4 regions of the Pseudomonas sp. S11P7 genome follow, and region 3 is predicted to be linked to each of the others. Evidence: predicted binding sites of a transcription regulator. Region 3 holds the regulator's gene; each other region holds the start of a gene.
The links. The regulator sigma-54, encoded in region 3, starts transcription at its own class of promoters, with help from an activator protein. The targets are predictions, from matches to a motif close to ANTGGCATNNANNTTGCTNT.
Positions count from the first base shown of each region.

Region 1: M0746_RS15995 (CmpA/NrtA family ABC transporter substrate-binding protein) is a predicted target of sigma-54. The motif match lies at 1,640-1,659, and genes of this name have one in related genera.
Region 2: flgB (flagellar basal body rod protein FlgB) is a predicted target of sigma-54. The motif match lies at 1,400-1,419, and genes of this name have one in related genera.
Region 4: glnK (P-II family nitrogen regulator) is a predicted target of sigma-54. The motif match lies at 1,806-1,825, and genes of this name have one in related genera.

Region 1 covers NZ_JALPKS020000002.1:3,491,928-3,495,666, reverse strand. The annotation lists gene M0746_RS16000 (ANTAR domain-containing response regulator) at 1-296, opposite strand, end outside; gene M0746_RS15995 (CmpA/NrtA family ABC transporter substrate-binding protein) at 312-1,523, opposite strand; gene M0746_RS15990 (quinone-dependent dihydroorotate dehydrogenase) at 1,748-2,767, shown strand; gene rmf (ribosome modulation factor) at 3,026-3,241, opposite strand.
Region 2 covers NZ_JALPKS020000002.1:967,878-971,616, reverse strand. The annotation lists gene flgD (flagellar hook assembly protein FlgD) at 1-489, opposite strand, end outside; gene flgC (flagellar basal body rod protein FlgC) at 505-948, opposite strand; gene flgB (flagellar basal body rod protein FlgB) at 952-1,359, opposite strand; gene cheR (protein-glutamate O-methyltransferase CheR) at 1,726-2,553, opposite strand; gene M0746_RS04460 (chemotaxis protein CheV) at 2,600-3,532, opposite strand; gene flgA (flagellar basal body P-ring formation chaperone FlgA) at 3,615-3,739, shown strand, end outside.
Region 3 covers NZ_JALPKS020000002.1:4,595,967-4,599,705, reverse strand. The annotation lists gene ptsN (PTS IIA-like nitrogen regulatory protein PtsN) at 1-107, opposite strand, end outside; gene hpf (ribosome hibernation-promoting factor, HPF/YfiA family) at 119-427, opposite strand; gene M0746_RS21280 (RNA polymerase factor sigma-54) at 501-1,994, opposite strand; gene lptB (LPS export ABC transporter ATP-binding protein) at 2,180-2,905, opposite strand; gene lptA (lipopolysaccharide transport periplasmic protein LptA) at 2,905-3,450, opposite strand; gene lptC (LPS export ABC transporter periplasmic protein LptC) at 3,437-3,739, opposite strand, start outside.
Region 4 covers NZ_JALPKS020000002.1:5,819,617-5,823,355, forward strand. The annotation lists partial or broken gene M0746_RS26570 (YifB family Mg chelatase-like AAA ATPase) at 1-626, opposite strand, end outside; gene M0746_RS26575 (accessory factor UbiK family protein) at 1,353-1,613, opposite strand; gene glnK (P-II family nitrogen regulator) at 2,028-2,366, shown strand; gene M0746_RS26585 (ammonium transporter) at 2,403-3,739, shown strand, end outside.

The sequences.
Region 1 (3,739 bases), 1.1 Mb from region 3:
TAGGCGCTGACCCCGGACTTGATCGCCTGGCGCATCACCGTTGGGTCATGTTCATCGGTAAACATCACGATCGGCCGTGGCTGGTCGCGGCTGACCAGCACCACTTGCTCCATGACATCGCGGCTTGGTGACTCGGTATCGATCAGGATCACGTCCGGGCGCACCGTTTCGACGCGTGCAGGCAGGTCGATGGTCAGACCGGACTCGTCGATCACCTCGAAACCGGCCTCGGTCAACGCGGCCTTCAGACGGCCGACTTTTTTCGCGGTGTCGTTGATCAGCAGAATGCGCAACATGTTCGCGGCCTCCGGTCAGCGCTGGGCAAGCAGGGGAGCGTCGTCGCTCAGCGCGTGCAGCTTGAAGCTACGCGCATAGCCGGCCGGATCGCTGCCGTCCCAGACCTTGCCGTCGAGCAACTGGCTGCTGCGCATGTCGGTGCCCCAGGCGGCCACGCCAACTGCCGTTGCGGCATCACGATACAGCTGCAATTGCTGCACCTGACGCGCCACGGCGAGGTAGTCCGGGTCGCTGCGCAGCAGACCCCAGCGGCGGAACTGGGTCATGAACCACATGCCGTCGGAAAGGTACGGCAAGTTGACCTCGCCATGGCCGTGAAAGCGCAGCGCGTGCGGGTCTTGCCAGCGATTGCCGAGGCCGTCGGCATAGTCGCCGAGAAAACGCGGTTCGATGCACGCCACCGGCGCATCGAGATATTCCGCCGCGCTGAGCAGGTGCGCGGTGCTGCGACGATTTTCCGGGCTGGCTTCGATGAAGCGGCTGGCCTCGAGAATCGCCATCACCAAGGCCCGCGCGGTATTCGGGTATTGCTCGACGAATTCACGGGTGCAACCGAGGACTTTTTCCGGGTGATCGGGCCAGATGGTCTGGCTGGTGGCAAGGGTGAAACCGAGGTCCTGCTGCACCGCGCTGGCGGCCCACGGCTCGCCGACGCAAAAACCGTCGATGCGCCCGGCTTGCAGGTGCGCGACCATTTGCGGCGGCGGCACCACCACACTGTCGACGTCCTGCAACGGATGAATGCCTTGGCTCGCCAGCCAGTAATACAGCCACATCGCATGGGTGCCGGTGGGGAAGGTCTGGGCGAAGGTCAGTTTTGCGCGGCTTTGGTGCACGTGGCGGTCGAGCGCTTCAGGACTGTTCACGCCGAGGTTTTGCAGACCTCGCGACAGGTTCAGGCTTTGGCCGTTCTGATTGAGGCCCATCAGCACCGCCATGTCGGTCGGTGCGACACCGCCGATGCCCAGGTGCACGGCGTAGATCAAGCCGTACAAACTGTGCGCGGCGTCGAGTTCGCCGCTCACCAGGTTGTCGCGCAGGTTGGCCCACGAGGCCTGGCGCTTGAGGTTCAGGGTCAGGCCGTAAGGCTGGGCAAAGCCCTGCGTGGCCGCGACGACGACCGAGGCGCAGTCGCTCAGGGCCATGAAGCCGAGGTTGATCGCGCTCTTTTCCGGCGCATCGCTGCCATTGACCCAGGCCAGTGGCCCGGCCGTCAGTTCATTCATATACCGCCACCTCGAAAAAAAAGCGCCGCCGCGGACTTTGCCCAGGCAAATCCCGTCGACGACGCCATTGTCCGTGCTCGTCTGCCGTCATTGGCCGGCGAGTTGATAACCGGGAAAGTGCAAGGCATATGCCAGCCGGCGCGATTTGCGCGTGCGCCTCGCGCCGCAGGGCGATGCCCGGCTATAATCGCCGCCTCTTTTCGCCGCCCGAGTCATCGCCGCCCATGTACACCCTGGCCCGTCAGCTGTTGTTCAAACTTTCCCCGGAAACCTCCCACGATCTGTCGCTGGATCTGATCGGCGCGGGTGGGCGTTTGGGCCTCAACGGCTTGCTGTGCAAGGCGCCGGCGCAGGTGCCGGTGACCGTCATGGGCCTGGAGTTTGCCAACCCGGTCGGGCTGGCGGCGGGTCTGGACAAGAACGGCGCGGCCATCGATGGTTTCGCACAACTGGGTTTTGGCTTTGTCGAAATCGGCACCGTGACCCCGCGCGCCCAACCGGGTAATCCGAAACCACGGATTTTCCGCCTGCCGGAAGCCGAGGCGATCATCAATCGCATGGGTTTCAACAACCTCGGCGTCGACAACCTGCTGGCGCGCGTCGCTGCAGCGAAATACAAGGGCGTGCTGGGCATCAACATCGGCAAGAACTTCGACACGCCGGTTGAACGAGCGGTCGACGATTACCTGATCTGCCTCGACAAGGTCTATGCCCACGCCAGCTACGTGACGGTCAACGTCAGCTCGCCAAACACCCCGGGCCTGCGCAGCCTGCAGTTCGGTGATTCGCTCAAACAGCTGCTGGCGAACCTGGCCACGCGCCGCGCCGAACTGGCGCTGCGCCACGGCAAACATGTGCCGCTGGCGATCAAGATCGCCCCGGACATGACTGACGAAGAAACCGTGCAGGTGGCGCAGGCGTTGATCGACACCGGCATGGACGCGGTGATCGCCACCAACACCACCCTCAGCCGGGTCGGCGTTGAAGGCATGGAGCATGGCGACGAGGCGGGCGGTCTGTCCGGCGCACCGGTGCGCGAGAAGAGCACCCACACCGTGAAGGTGCTGGCGGGTGAGCTGGCCGGGCGTTTGCCGATCATTGCCGCTGGCGGGATCACCGAAGGCAAGCACGCGGCCGAGAAGATCGAGGCGGGTGCGAGTCTGGTGCAGATTTATTCGGGCTTCATCTACAAGGGCCCGGCGCTGATTCGCGAAGCGGTCGACGCCATCGCCGCACTGCGCTGAGCCATCTGACACCACGGTGATCCCTTGTAGGAGCGAGCCTGCTCGCGAAAGCGGTATGTCAGTCACATTATTGGGTCTGGTACACCGCCTTCGCGAGCAGGCTCGCTCCCACAGGCTATCTGTTCAGCTCAATGATTTCGCAGGCAATAAAAAGGGCTCCTCGAAGGAGCCCCTGGGCCGTAGCCCGCCGTCCGGGAGGGACGTGCGTGGTTAATTCGTTACAGATTCAGATTGTCGTGTCGGAATAAATGCCCTGTGTCAGCCGACGGCGTGAAGTTCGTTGAGTCTGTGGATTCCCGCAGTGCCGGTCATACCGTCCCAGTTGTCGCCGCGTCCTTCTCGCCAGCCGTTGATCCAGGCTTGACGTACCGACGGTAGAGTAAATGGGCAAAGCTCACGGGATTTGCCACCAACGCCATATTGATATCCGCGCAAAAACGCTCTTTCCAACGGATCACGCTTAAGTCTTCTCATAGGGTGTTTCCCTCACTTGTTGACTGTAGTGTCGCGTTGACCTCAATTGAGGTCTGGCAGAAAAAACCTGCCATGGTGCGGCTCGCTGCCGGCGTGGCGAGCCAAGGTGTTGACGCCGTTGCGACGTCAACCTGTATGCAGTTCTAACCAATGAGTCACAGCGAGGGAATGACCGTTTTGTCATAAGCACGTAACGGAAAGGATGCTATGGCAATAAGTAACCGCGTATTAATTGAACGATTCTTGAGCAAACCCCGGTATGATCGGCGCCGCGCTGGATGATGGGGTTAATTCTTTAGTGAGAATGACCCACGTTTGCGCTCAGGTAATAAGCGACGAAGGGTCACTTCGAGACATTTTGTTGCTTCAACTTTTTTATCTGTCCCGGCATCTAAGCTCTTTTAACCCGAGCAGCGGGGATGGAACGGCACACCTTCGTGCCACGCGGGCGCTCTTTCAGAAAAGCGCCTGATTGAAAACCGGATCGGCAATGCGTTG
Region 2 (3,739 bases), 3.6 Mb from region 3:
GGCGCGGCTGCCCAGATCGATGGTGCGCACGGTCTTGCCGTCCTTGTCGGTGATGGTCACGGTGCCACCGGCAATCGACGAAGGTACGGTGACCGAACCGGTCAGGCCTTTGCTCGGGTCATCGAGCTGCGCGGTGTTGGTCTGCACGATCACGTTACGGCCAACCAGCGACGAGGCTTGCAGCGCCTGCGACGAGTTGTAGTTGCCGGCCAGGCCACTCACGGTGGAGTTCAGCGTGGTGATGCCTTCGAGGCTGCTGAACTGCGCCAACTGGGCAACGAATGCGCTGTTGTCCTGCGGGTCGAGCGGGTTCTGGTTTTTCAGCTGGGTCACCAGCAACTGCAGGAACGCATCCTTGCCCAGCGCTTGTCCGCCGGTGCTGCTGTTGGTCGCCGAAGCGATGCCATCGGTGGTCGAACTGGTCTTTTTCGACGAGTTCGCCAGGATGTCATTCATGCTCAGGGAGCTGGTGGTATCGGTAACGCTCATGGCAGTCGCCCCTTATTACTGACCGAGGGTCAGCACCTTCTGCATCATGGTTTTGGCGGTGTTCATCATTTCGGCGTTGGTCTGGAACGAACGGCTCGCGGAAATCATGTCAGCCATCTCTTCCACCACGTTGACGTTCGGGTAGTAGACGTAGCCCTTGCCGTCGGCCGCAGGGTGATTCGGCTCGTAACGCGCTTCGAGGTTGCTCTGGTCTTCGACCACACCGAGCACCTGCACGCCTTGACCGGCCGCGTCCTGGTTCTGGAACAGCGAATCGCTGCCGCCGCTCTGGCCGCCCTGGAACATGGTGGCGAACACCGGGTGACGGGCGCGGTAGGTCTGGTCGATGCTCGACGAGACGGTCTCGGCGTTGGCGATGTTCGAGGCCACGGTGTTCAGACGCGTGGTCTGGGCGCTCATGCCGCTGCCGGCAATGTTGAAAACGCTGGACAGGGACATGGATTACTCTCCGCGCAGGGCTGACACCAGCCCTTTGAATTTGCTGTTGAGCAGGGTGAAGCTGGCCTGGAAGCCGACCGCGTTTTCCGCGTAGTTGGACTGTTCCAGTTGAGCGTCCACGGTGTTCTGGTCGATCGAAGGCTGCATCGGCGTGCGATACATCAGCGACTCGTCGCCATTGCCCAGACCCTCAGCTTCGATGTGACGGCTGTTGGTCTTGTTGAGGGCGATGGTGCCGTTGGCGTTTTTCTGGCTCTGGGCTTCGAGTACTTTCGAGAAGTCCAGATCCCGCGCCTTGTAGTTCGGGGTATCGGCGTTGGCGATGTTGTTGGCCAGCACTTCGGCACGCTGGGCGCGGAAGCCCAAAGCCTTTTCGTGAATGCCGAGCGCTTTGTCGAAGCTGATGCTCATGTCGGGAACCTTCAGGTGACCGGTTTTTCGTAACTGAGCTTTAGCAAGCGTCGTGCCAGATTGCCAAACTCCCGGTTTCCGTGGCTTTGCGGGCGATCGGCAAAGCGGCAATGCCAGAAAAGCGGCAACCGGCTTCCGCCAGATGCCGCTTTTCTGCCGCTTGGTTGCCTCTTACTGGTTACATGAACCCTGTGGGAGCGGGCTTGCCCGCGATGACGGTATATCTGGTGAATTTATATCGACTGACAGGGCGCCATCGCGGGCAAGCCCGCTCCCACAGGGATAAATGATGTAAGTAGGAAAAGTGCCAGGCACAAAGAAACGGGAGCCCCATGAGGGCTCCCGTTTTTGGTATTGCCGCAGCAATCACTTGGCCTTGTAAATGATCCCCGGGCTGCACTGGACCATCTGGTAGTGATCCGGCAAACCGTTCAGCGCTTCGGAGGCGCCGAGGAACAGATAACCGCCCGGCTTCAACGTGCTGTGAATGCGCAACAGGATGTCTTTCTTCACTTCGGCAGAGAAGTAGATCAACACGTTGCGGCAGAACACGATGTCGAACTTGCCCAGCGCGGCATAGCTGTCGAGCAGGTTGAACGAGCGGAACTCCACCCGGCTCTTGATCGGCGCCTTGACCACCCAGCGACCCGGCCCTTTCGGGTCGAAGTAGCGCTGCAGGCGTTCCGGCGACAAACCGCGGCCGATGGCCAAGCTGTCGTACTCGCCGGTCTTGCAGTTGGTCAGCATCAGTCCCGACAGATCAGTGGCAACGATCTGCACACCCATCTTCAACTGGCCGAGGTTGCTGCGCTCGAACTCGTCGATCGACATCGACAGCGAGTACGGTTCCTGACCCGACGAGCAGGCCGCCGACCAGATACGCAAGCGCTGGTTGGGGCTGGCCTTGATCGCTTCCGGCAGTACCTTGTTCTTCAACACTTCAAACGGATAGGTGTCGCGAAACCACAGGGTTTCGTTGGTCGTCATGGCATCGACCACCTGCTCGCGCAAACCGCTGCGCGGCTGGGTCTGGATGCGCTGCACCAGCTCACCCAGGGACTTGATGCCTTGCTGCTCCATCAGTTTGTTGAGACGGCTGGAGACCAGATACTGCTTGTTTTCACCGAGCAAAATGCCACAGGCCTTTTCCAGGAAGACCCGGAACTGTTCGAAATCCAAATTACCCGTAGACAATGGTGCCGCCTCTTAAATCGTGTTGATCACCAGGGACAGTAGGTCCCTAGCTGATATCTGCTGCTTTGATCCGGTCGACTACCCGGGATGCCAGGTCATCAGGACGGAATTTGGCCAGGAAGTCGTCGGCGCCGACTTTCTTCACCATCGCCTGATTGAATACCCCCGACAACGAAGTATGCAGGATGATATGGAGCTTTTGCATGCGTGCGTCGCCGCGGATTTCCGCCGTCAGGGTGTACCCGTCCATTTCCGGCATCTCGATGTCGGAAATCATCATCAGGAACTCTTCTTCCGGCTTCTTGCCTTCGTCGACCAGCTTGCGCAGGTAATCCAGCGCCTGCTTGCCGTCGTTCAGCGCCACTACTTCGACACCGATCGTCTGCAGGCAACGGGTCACCTGCTTGCGCGCCACCGACGAGTCATCGACCGTCAACACCCGCAGCGACAACGCCTTGGTCTGGGTCTCGACATCGACCACGCCTACCGAAATCGCTTCCGGCGTCGGTGCGACTTCCGCCAGCACTTTTTCGACGTCGATGATTTCGACTAACTGATTGTCCACCCGCGTCACAGCCGTCAGGTAGTGATCGCGACCGGTGCCCTTGGGCGGCGGATGGATCTCTTCCCAGTTCATGTTGACGATGCGCTCCACCGAGCGGACCAGGAAACCCTGGGTCTTGGTGTTGTACTCCGTGATGATCACGAACGGACTGTTCTTGTCTTTCAACGCTCCGGAACCGGTCGCCATTGCCAGATCGAGGATCGGAATTGTCGCCCCGCGAATATTTGCCACCCCGCACACCACAGGACTGGACTTGGGCATCAACGTCAGCGACGGGCATTGCAACACTTCCCGTACCTTGAACACGTTGATGCCATAGAGCTGTTGCCCGTCGAGACGGAACAACAACAGCTCCAGGCGATTCTGCCCTACCAGTTGCGTGCGCTGGTTCACCGAATCCATTACACCAGCCATGCCCAGACTCCTACATCAACGCCAAGTGTTGTTGCGACGCACATTCATTGCTAAACGGCACGGCGCTTGCTTTTTAACCCGTATGAACATTCAAACGACATTTTCCCGACACCTGACAGCGCCTCTTCGCAGAGCGCTTGCCAGTGCGTGCGCCATTTGCTGCTTGTTCTTTGGCAGTCCTGCCAATGCTGATGCGGTTACCTTGCC
Region 3 (3,739 bases):
TCGCGGTGGATCAGGTTGGCAATCTGTTCGAGGGCTTTTTTCTTGCTGCCGCCCGGCGCGTTCACTTGGGAGCGGCCGGGGGTCAGGATGGTTTCAAGTCGGATCATGGATGAGGGTGTTAACGACCGGTCGCGCCCTGGAGGAGGCTCTGGGTCTTTTCCTTATGCTTTTTGAGTTGGCGATCCAGCTTGTCGGTGAGTGAGTCGATCGCAGCATACATGTCGGTATCTTCTGCGTTGGCGACCACTTCACTGCCGGGAATATGCAAGGTGGCTTCGATTTTCTGCTTCAGCTTTTCGACACACATCGTGACTTGCACGTTGGTGATCTTGTCGAAATGTCGCTCCAGTCGTTGGAGTTTTTCCTCGATGTAGGAACGCAGAGGTTGGGTCACTTCCAGTTGGTGTCCACTGATGTTGACTTGCATACAGCTTCTCCTTCGTTGCCAGTGCATAAAGCGGCAGGCCGAAAAGCCTGCCACTGGAACGCTGTAACGTGGCTTACATCAACCGCTTGCGTTCGCTCGAAGGCGCGATTCCGAGGGATTCGCGATACTTGGCGACGGTGCGGCGAGCCACCTGAATGCCTTGTGCCTCCAGTAAACCAGCGATCTTGCTGTCACTCAACGGCTTTTTCTGATTTTCCGCAGCAACCAGTTTCTTGATGATCGCGCGGATCGCCGTGGACGAGCATTCGCCGCCCTCGGAGGTACTGACGTGGCTGGAGAAAAAGTATTTCAGCTCATAAATACCGCGCGGGGTATGCATGAATTTTTGTGTGGTCACCCGGGAAATCGTCGATTCGTGCATGCCCACCGCTTCGGCGATGTCATGCAGGACCAGCGGTTTCATGGCTTCGTCGCCATACTCGAGAAAACCGCGTTGATGCTCGACGATCTGCGTAGCGACCTTCATCAGGGTTTCGTTGCGGCTCTGCAAGCTTTTGATGAACCAGCGCGCTTCCTGCAGCTGATTGCGCATGAAGGTGTTGTCGGCGCTGGTGTCGGCGCGTTTTACGAAACCGGCGTACTGCGCGTTGACGCGCAGGCGCGGTACCGATTCCTGGTTCAGCTCGACCAGCCAGCGGTCGTTGTCCTTGCGCACAATAACGTCAGGTATGACGTATTCGGCTTCGGTGGACTCGATCTGCGAGCCTGGCCGCGGATTGAGGCTCTGCACCAGTTCGATGACCTGGCGCAGCTCGTCTTCCTTGAGTTTCATGCGCCGCATCAGTTGGCTGTAATCGCGGCTGCCGAGCAGATCGATGTAGTCGCTGACCAACCGCTTGGCTTCTGCCAGCCAGGGTGTCTTGGCCGACAACTGACGCAGTTGCAGCAGCAGGCATTCGCTGAGATTGCGTGCGCCGATGCCCGCGGGTTCGAACTGCTGGATGCGGTGCAGGACGGCTTCGATCTCGTCCAGTTCGATGTCGAGTTCTGGATCGAAAGCGTCGAGGATTTCTTCGAGGGTTTCGTCCAGATAGCCCTGATTGTTGATGCAATCGATCAGGGTCACCGCGATCAGGCGATCGGTGTCGGACATCGGTGCGAGGTTCAATTGCCACAGCAGGTGGCTTTGCAGGCTTTCGCCGACGGAAGTTCGGGTGGTGAAGTCCCACTCGTCATCGTCGCTGCTCGGCAGGCTGCTGGCGCTGGTCTGGTAAACGTCTTCCCAGGCCGTGTCGACCGGCAGCTCGTTGGGGATGCGCTCGCTCCATTCGCCGTCGTCGAGGTTATCCACCGTCGGCGCGGCCTCCTGGTAAGAGGGCTCCTGAATTTCAGTGTTGGGCTTTTGCTCGACGTTGTCGGCCAGTGGATCGGAGTTGTCGAAGTCCTCGCCTTCTTCCTGGCGTTCGAGCATCGGGTTGGATTCCAGAGCCTCCTGGATTTCCTGTTGCAGATCCAGGGTCGACAATTGGAGCAGGCGGATGGCCTGTTGCAGCTGCGGTGTCATCGTCAGCTGCTGGCCCATTCTCAAGACTAGCGATGGTTTCATGGCAGGGGCTTAACACCTTATTCGCCGGCGCTATGCGCCATCCACTACAGGGCGCCGAGGCGCCAAACTTAAGCAAATTATATGCCTGAAACTGAAGTGTTTGCCTAGAGCGCTGTAACAATTAAACGGTATAAAAAACGGCTTGATCGATACAGCACCCGCGCAGCTCACCCAACGGCTCGCGCTTACAGGCGGAACTCGTGACCCAGATACACTTCCTTGACCAGATCGTTGGCCAGGATAGTCTCGGCGTCACCTTCGGCGATCAGTTGACCGTCGTTGACGATGTAAGCGGTTTCGCAGATATCCAGCGTCTCACGCACGTTGTGGTCGGTGATCAATACACCGATGCCCTTGGCCTTGAGATGATGAATGATTTGCTTGATGTCGCCGACCGAGATCGGGTCGACACCGGCGAACGGCTCGTCGAGCAGGATGAATTTCGGCGCGGTGGCCAGTGCGCGGGCAATTTCCACCCGGCGCCGCTCACCACCCGACAGGCTCATGCCGAGGTTGTCGCGAATGTGGCTGATGTGGAATTCCTGCAGCAGGCTTTCCAGCTCTTTGCGACGGCCGGCCTTGTCGAGTTCCTGACGGGTCTCGAGGATGGCCATGATGTTGTCGGCCACCGACAGTTTGCGGAAGATCGACGCTTCTTGCGGCAGATAGCCGATACCGGCCTTGGCACGGCCGTGCATTGGCTGGTGGCTGACGTCCAGGTCGTCGATCAGTACGCGGCCCTGATCGGCCTGCACCAGGCCGACGATCATGTAGAAGCAGGTGGTCTTGCCGGCACCGTTCGGGCCGAGCAGGCCGACGATCTGGCCGCTGTCGATCGACAGGCTGACGTCCCGCACGACCTGGCGGCTTTTATAGGCCTTGGCCAGGTGCTGAGCTTTCAGAGTTGCCATTACTGGGTTTTCTCGTCGGTTTTCTTCTTCGGCTGGATCACCATGTCGATGCGCGGACGCGCCTCGGTGACCTTGCTGCCGGTAGCGCGACCGGCGCTGGCGAGTTTCTTCACGGTGTCATAGACGATTTTCTCGCCTTGAGTCACGTTGCCGTCCTTGTCGACGACCTTGGCCTTGTCGATCAGCACGACGCGGTTTTGCTGGGCGTGGTACTGGATCGTCACGCCGTAGCCTTGTACTGGTTTGGCGTCGCCCTGGGTTTGCAGCTGCTCGAAGTAAGCCAGGTTGCCCACGGAGGTCACAACGTCGATATCGCCGTTCGGCGCACGAGTCATGGTCACCGTGTTGCCTTTGACGATCATCGAACCCTGAGTGATGATCACATCACCTTTGTAGGTAGCGATGCCGTTCTTGTCGTCCAGTTGGGCGTCGTCGGCCTGAATGCGGATAGGTTGCTGCTGATCGTTCGGCAGAGCCCAGGCGCTCACGCTTCCCAGTGCTGCGCCCAGACTGAGCAAAATAGGGAGGGTTTTAACGAGCCTCATACTGTCCTCTTACGTTCGATTGCAGGTGTATCCTGCTGTCCTTCAGGTACGCTTTCATTCCGACGCCAGTCGACACACCGCCAGCGCCCTCGATTCTAACGGGTTGCGCGGTCTGCGCATATTCCTGCTGCGGGAATACGGTCATGCGAGTGCTGGTGATCAGGGTGTCGCGTTTCTTTTCGTCGGTGCGCTTCACGCGCACCGAGTCGATCAGTTCTACTTCGGTGCCGCCGGAATTCACTTCGCCGCGCTCACTGGTCACGTGCCACGGAAAATCCGTACCGCGATA
Region 4 (3,739 bases), 1.2 Mb from region 3:
GCCGCAGCAATCAGCAACGCACGTTTGGCTGCCATCTGACCCTGCACTTCATTCAAGTCGGGATAAGGCTTGCTGGCATGCATCAAGCCGTCAGAGATATAAGGCTCAACCGGCGTATGCCCGTTGAAATGCGCCACCGCTTCCAGCAAGTGATCGACCGCAAACACCTTAAGTCCCGAAGCCAGACACGCCTCTTCCGCATTCGCTCGCGGCACCACTAACGCGCGCCCAGCCTTGCGCGCCGCCAGAGCTGCCGGCAGGACGCCACGCACCGGCCGTACCGCGCCAGACAACGCCAGTTCGCCCAGACACTCCACCTCATCCAGCGTCAGGCACGGCACCTGCACACTCGCCGAGAGAATCCCCAAGGCAATCGCCAGATCGAATCGCCCGCCATCCTTGGGCAGATCCGCCGGGGCCAGATTCAAAGTGATCCGCCGCGCCGGAAACTGCAGCCCGGAATTAATGATCGCGCTGCGCACCCGGTCCTTGCTCTCCTTCACCGCCGCCTCGGGCAGCCCGACCATGGTCAGCGATGGCAAACCGTTAGCCAGATGGACTTCGACGGTGACAGCGGGGGCTTCCACGCCAATCTGGGCGCGGCTGTGGACGATGGAGAGGGACATGGTCGTTCCTTGAGCTGAATCGGGGGCCGCTTCCTGCGGGTTTTTGAAGGGTAGTTGAGCCGGGTCTCGGTGGTCGAATAGAGGTTTACAAGACGTATCAAAACCCGATGGGCTGTCACTGCTTGCGTAAATTGGAGCGTTGACTCTGCACCGGCATTGACGGATCATTCCGCTTGAGGGCTGCAACTGCGCATTCGTCGGGACTGGGCACCAGCAAAAGCTCCCCCGCATTTTCGGCAGCAGAGAAGCTGGTTTCGCTGAAGTAGTGACGATGGGCTAGCCTGTCGGATTCTGAACCCAAGGCCGTAAAGCCTGGAGCTAAAGAATCGCTGCGACTACTCCTCAAAAATATTGAAAAGGCGTCCATCGGACGCCTTTTTTATTTTTGATTTAATGGTACTCGTGATATTTGCCCCACCAACGTGCCATGTGCGCGTTTTTGCGGATACCGAGTCACCACGAAGTAACCAAATCCTGTGGCGCGCTCGTGTCGCGGTTCAAGAATCAGTGTTCCCATAGATGTCCTCAGTACCGCGACCCTGTTTCCACATCGCTGTTCTTTGAACTCACAATAGATTTGTGCTCCCGGAACGATCATTTTCGCAACAAGCGCTGCTACCCCATCGGCAGTCTGGCAACCATGCTTGAGCAAATCGGCACTATGGGCTTCCCAAATGTGCACTACGCCAATCGATAGCAGGCTAGCTCCCACAGTAGATTGCGGTCTTATTCCGCTGGCGGCGTCAGCTTCGCTTCCATCTCGGCAACCTTCGCTTCAAGGCTCTCAAGCCGTGCACGCGTTCGGGCCAACACCACCATTTGACTATCAAATTCTTCACGGCTGACCAGGTCGAGTTTGCTGAAGGCGCTTTGTAGCAGCATCTTGAACTGGCTTTCGATTTCGGCTTTCGGCAGCGGGGTGTCGCCGCTGAACAGGCGGGAGGCGGTGCCGCTCAGGGCGTCGAGGAAGTCTTTGGGCGCGAGCATGGTGGAGGTCCTGGAAACAATGGCCGGCAGTGTATCACGCAGTGTCTATAGTCAATCCCGTGGTCGGGGATGCACGCTTTTCGCGCAGGCGGACGGACGGCCGCGCACCGTTGTTGTGCGTATCGGTGCGGCGCTTTGCGCAATAGCGCCTGTGGTAGCGGCCAAAGGATTGAAATCAGGGGATTTTGGCGAGATGGCAAGGTTTCTGCTTAGTCACCCTCGACCCATGCACTGATGCAGTCGCTGTGACGAATGCAGTGCGGCAGACGGAGCGGGGAGTTTCGTCTGGATGCGGTTAGCTGGCGTCAGTCGGGCAGGCAAGGCCGACGATGCGTTACAAAGCCAGGCACTGCGCTTAGACTTGAGTCGGGTTTGTTTTCCTGGGGCAAGTCCACCAATTCGGGAGAGAGTTTCATGAAGCTAGTCACTGCCATCATCAAGCCGTTCAAGTTGGACGACGTGCGCGAGTCGCTGTCCGAAATCGGCGTGCAGGGCATTACCGTTACTGAAGTCAAAGGCTTCGGCCGGCAGAAGGGTCACACCGAGCTGTATCGCGGCGCGGAATATGTGGTCGATTTTCTGCCCAAGGTGAAAATCGACGTGGCCATCGACGACAAGGATCTGGACCGGGTTATCGAAGCGATAACCAAGGCCGCCAACACCGGCAAGATCGGTGACGGCAAGATCTTCGTGGTCAATCTGGAACAGGCGATCCGCATCCGTACCGGCGAAACCGATACCGACGCGATCTAACGCCGCCACAAACCCAACGCCCCAGGAGAAAACAATATGACTCTGCGTAAATTCGCAGGGCTAGGAGCCCTGTTGTCCATCGTAATGCCCGGCCTTGCAATGGCGGCAGACGAAGTGGCGGCCCCAGTCCTCAATTCCGGCGACACTGCCTGGATGCTCACCTCGACGGCCCTCGTGCTGTTCATGACCATTCCTGGCCTGGCGCTGTTCTACGGCGGCATGGTCCGCTCGAAAAACATTCTTTCCGTGATGATGCAGTGCTTCGCCATTACCGGTCTGATCAGCATCCTGTGGGTCATTTATGGCTACAGCATTGCCTTCGACACCACCGGCATGGAGCAGGGCGTCGTCAATTTCAATTCGTTCTTCGGTGGCATGGGCAAGGCGTTCCTCGCCGGTGTCACGCCTTCGAGCATCACTGGCCCGGCGGCGCTGTTTCCTGAAGCAGTGTTCATCACCTTCCAGATGACCTTCGCGATCATCACCCCGGCGCTGATCGTCGGTGCGTTCGCCGAGCGCATGAAGTTCTCCGCGATGCTGATCTTCATGGGCGTCTGGTTCACCCTCGTTTATGCGCCGATCGCGCACATGGTCTGGTCCGGCAACGGCGGCCTGATGTGGGACTGGGGCGTACTCGACTTCGCCGGCGGCACCGTGGTGCACATCAACGCCGGTATCGCCGGTCTGGTGGCGTGCCTGGTACTGGGCAAGCGCAAAGGCTTCCCGACCACCCCGATGGCTCCGCACAACCTCGGTTACACGCTGATGGGCGCGGCCATGCTGTGGGTCGGCTGGTTCGGCTTCAACGCCGGCTCCGCTGCGGCCGCCAACGGCACTGCCGGTATGGCAATGCTGGTTACTCAGATCGCCACCGCCGCTGCGGCACTGGGCTGGATGTTTGCCGAATGGGTCACCCATGGTAAGCCAAGCGCACTGGGCATCGCCTCGGGTGTGGTTGCCGGCCTGGTCGCGATCACGCCGGCCGCTGGCACCGTAGGCCCGATGGGCGCACTGGTGATCGGTCTGGCGGCAGGCGTGGTGTGCTTCTTCTGCGCCACCACCCTGAAACGCAAACTCGGTTATGACGACTCCCTGGATGCGTTCGGCGTGCACGGTATCGGCGGTATCCTCGGCGCGATCCTCACCGGTGTGTTTGCAGCGCCTGCACTGGGCGGCTTCGGCACCGTGACCGACATCGGCGCACAGGTCTGGATTCAGATCAAAGGCGTCGGCTTCACGGTGATCTACACCGCGATCGTCACCTTCATCATCCTCAAGGTCCTGGATGCGGTGATGGGGCTGCGCGTGACCGAGGAAGAAGAATCGGTCGGCCTCGATCTGGCACAACACAACGAACGCGGCTACAACCTGTA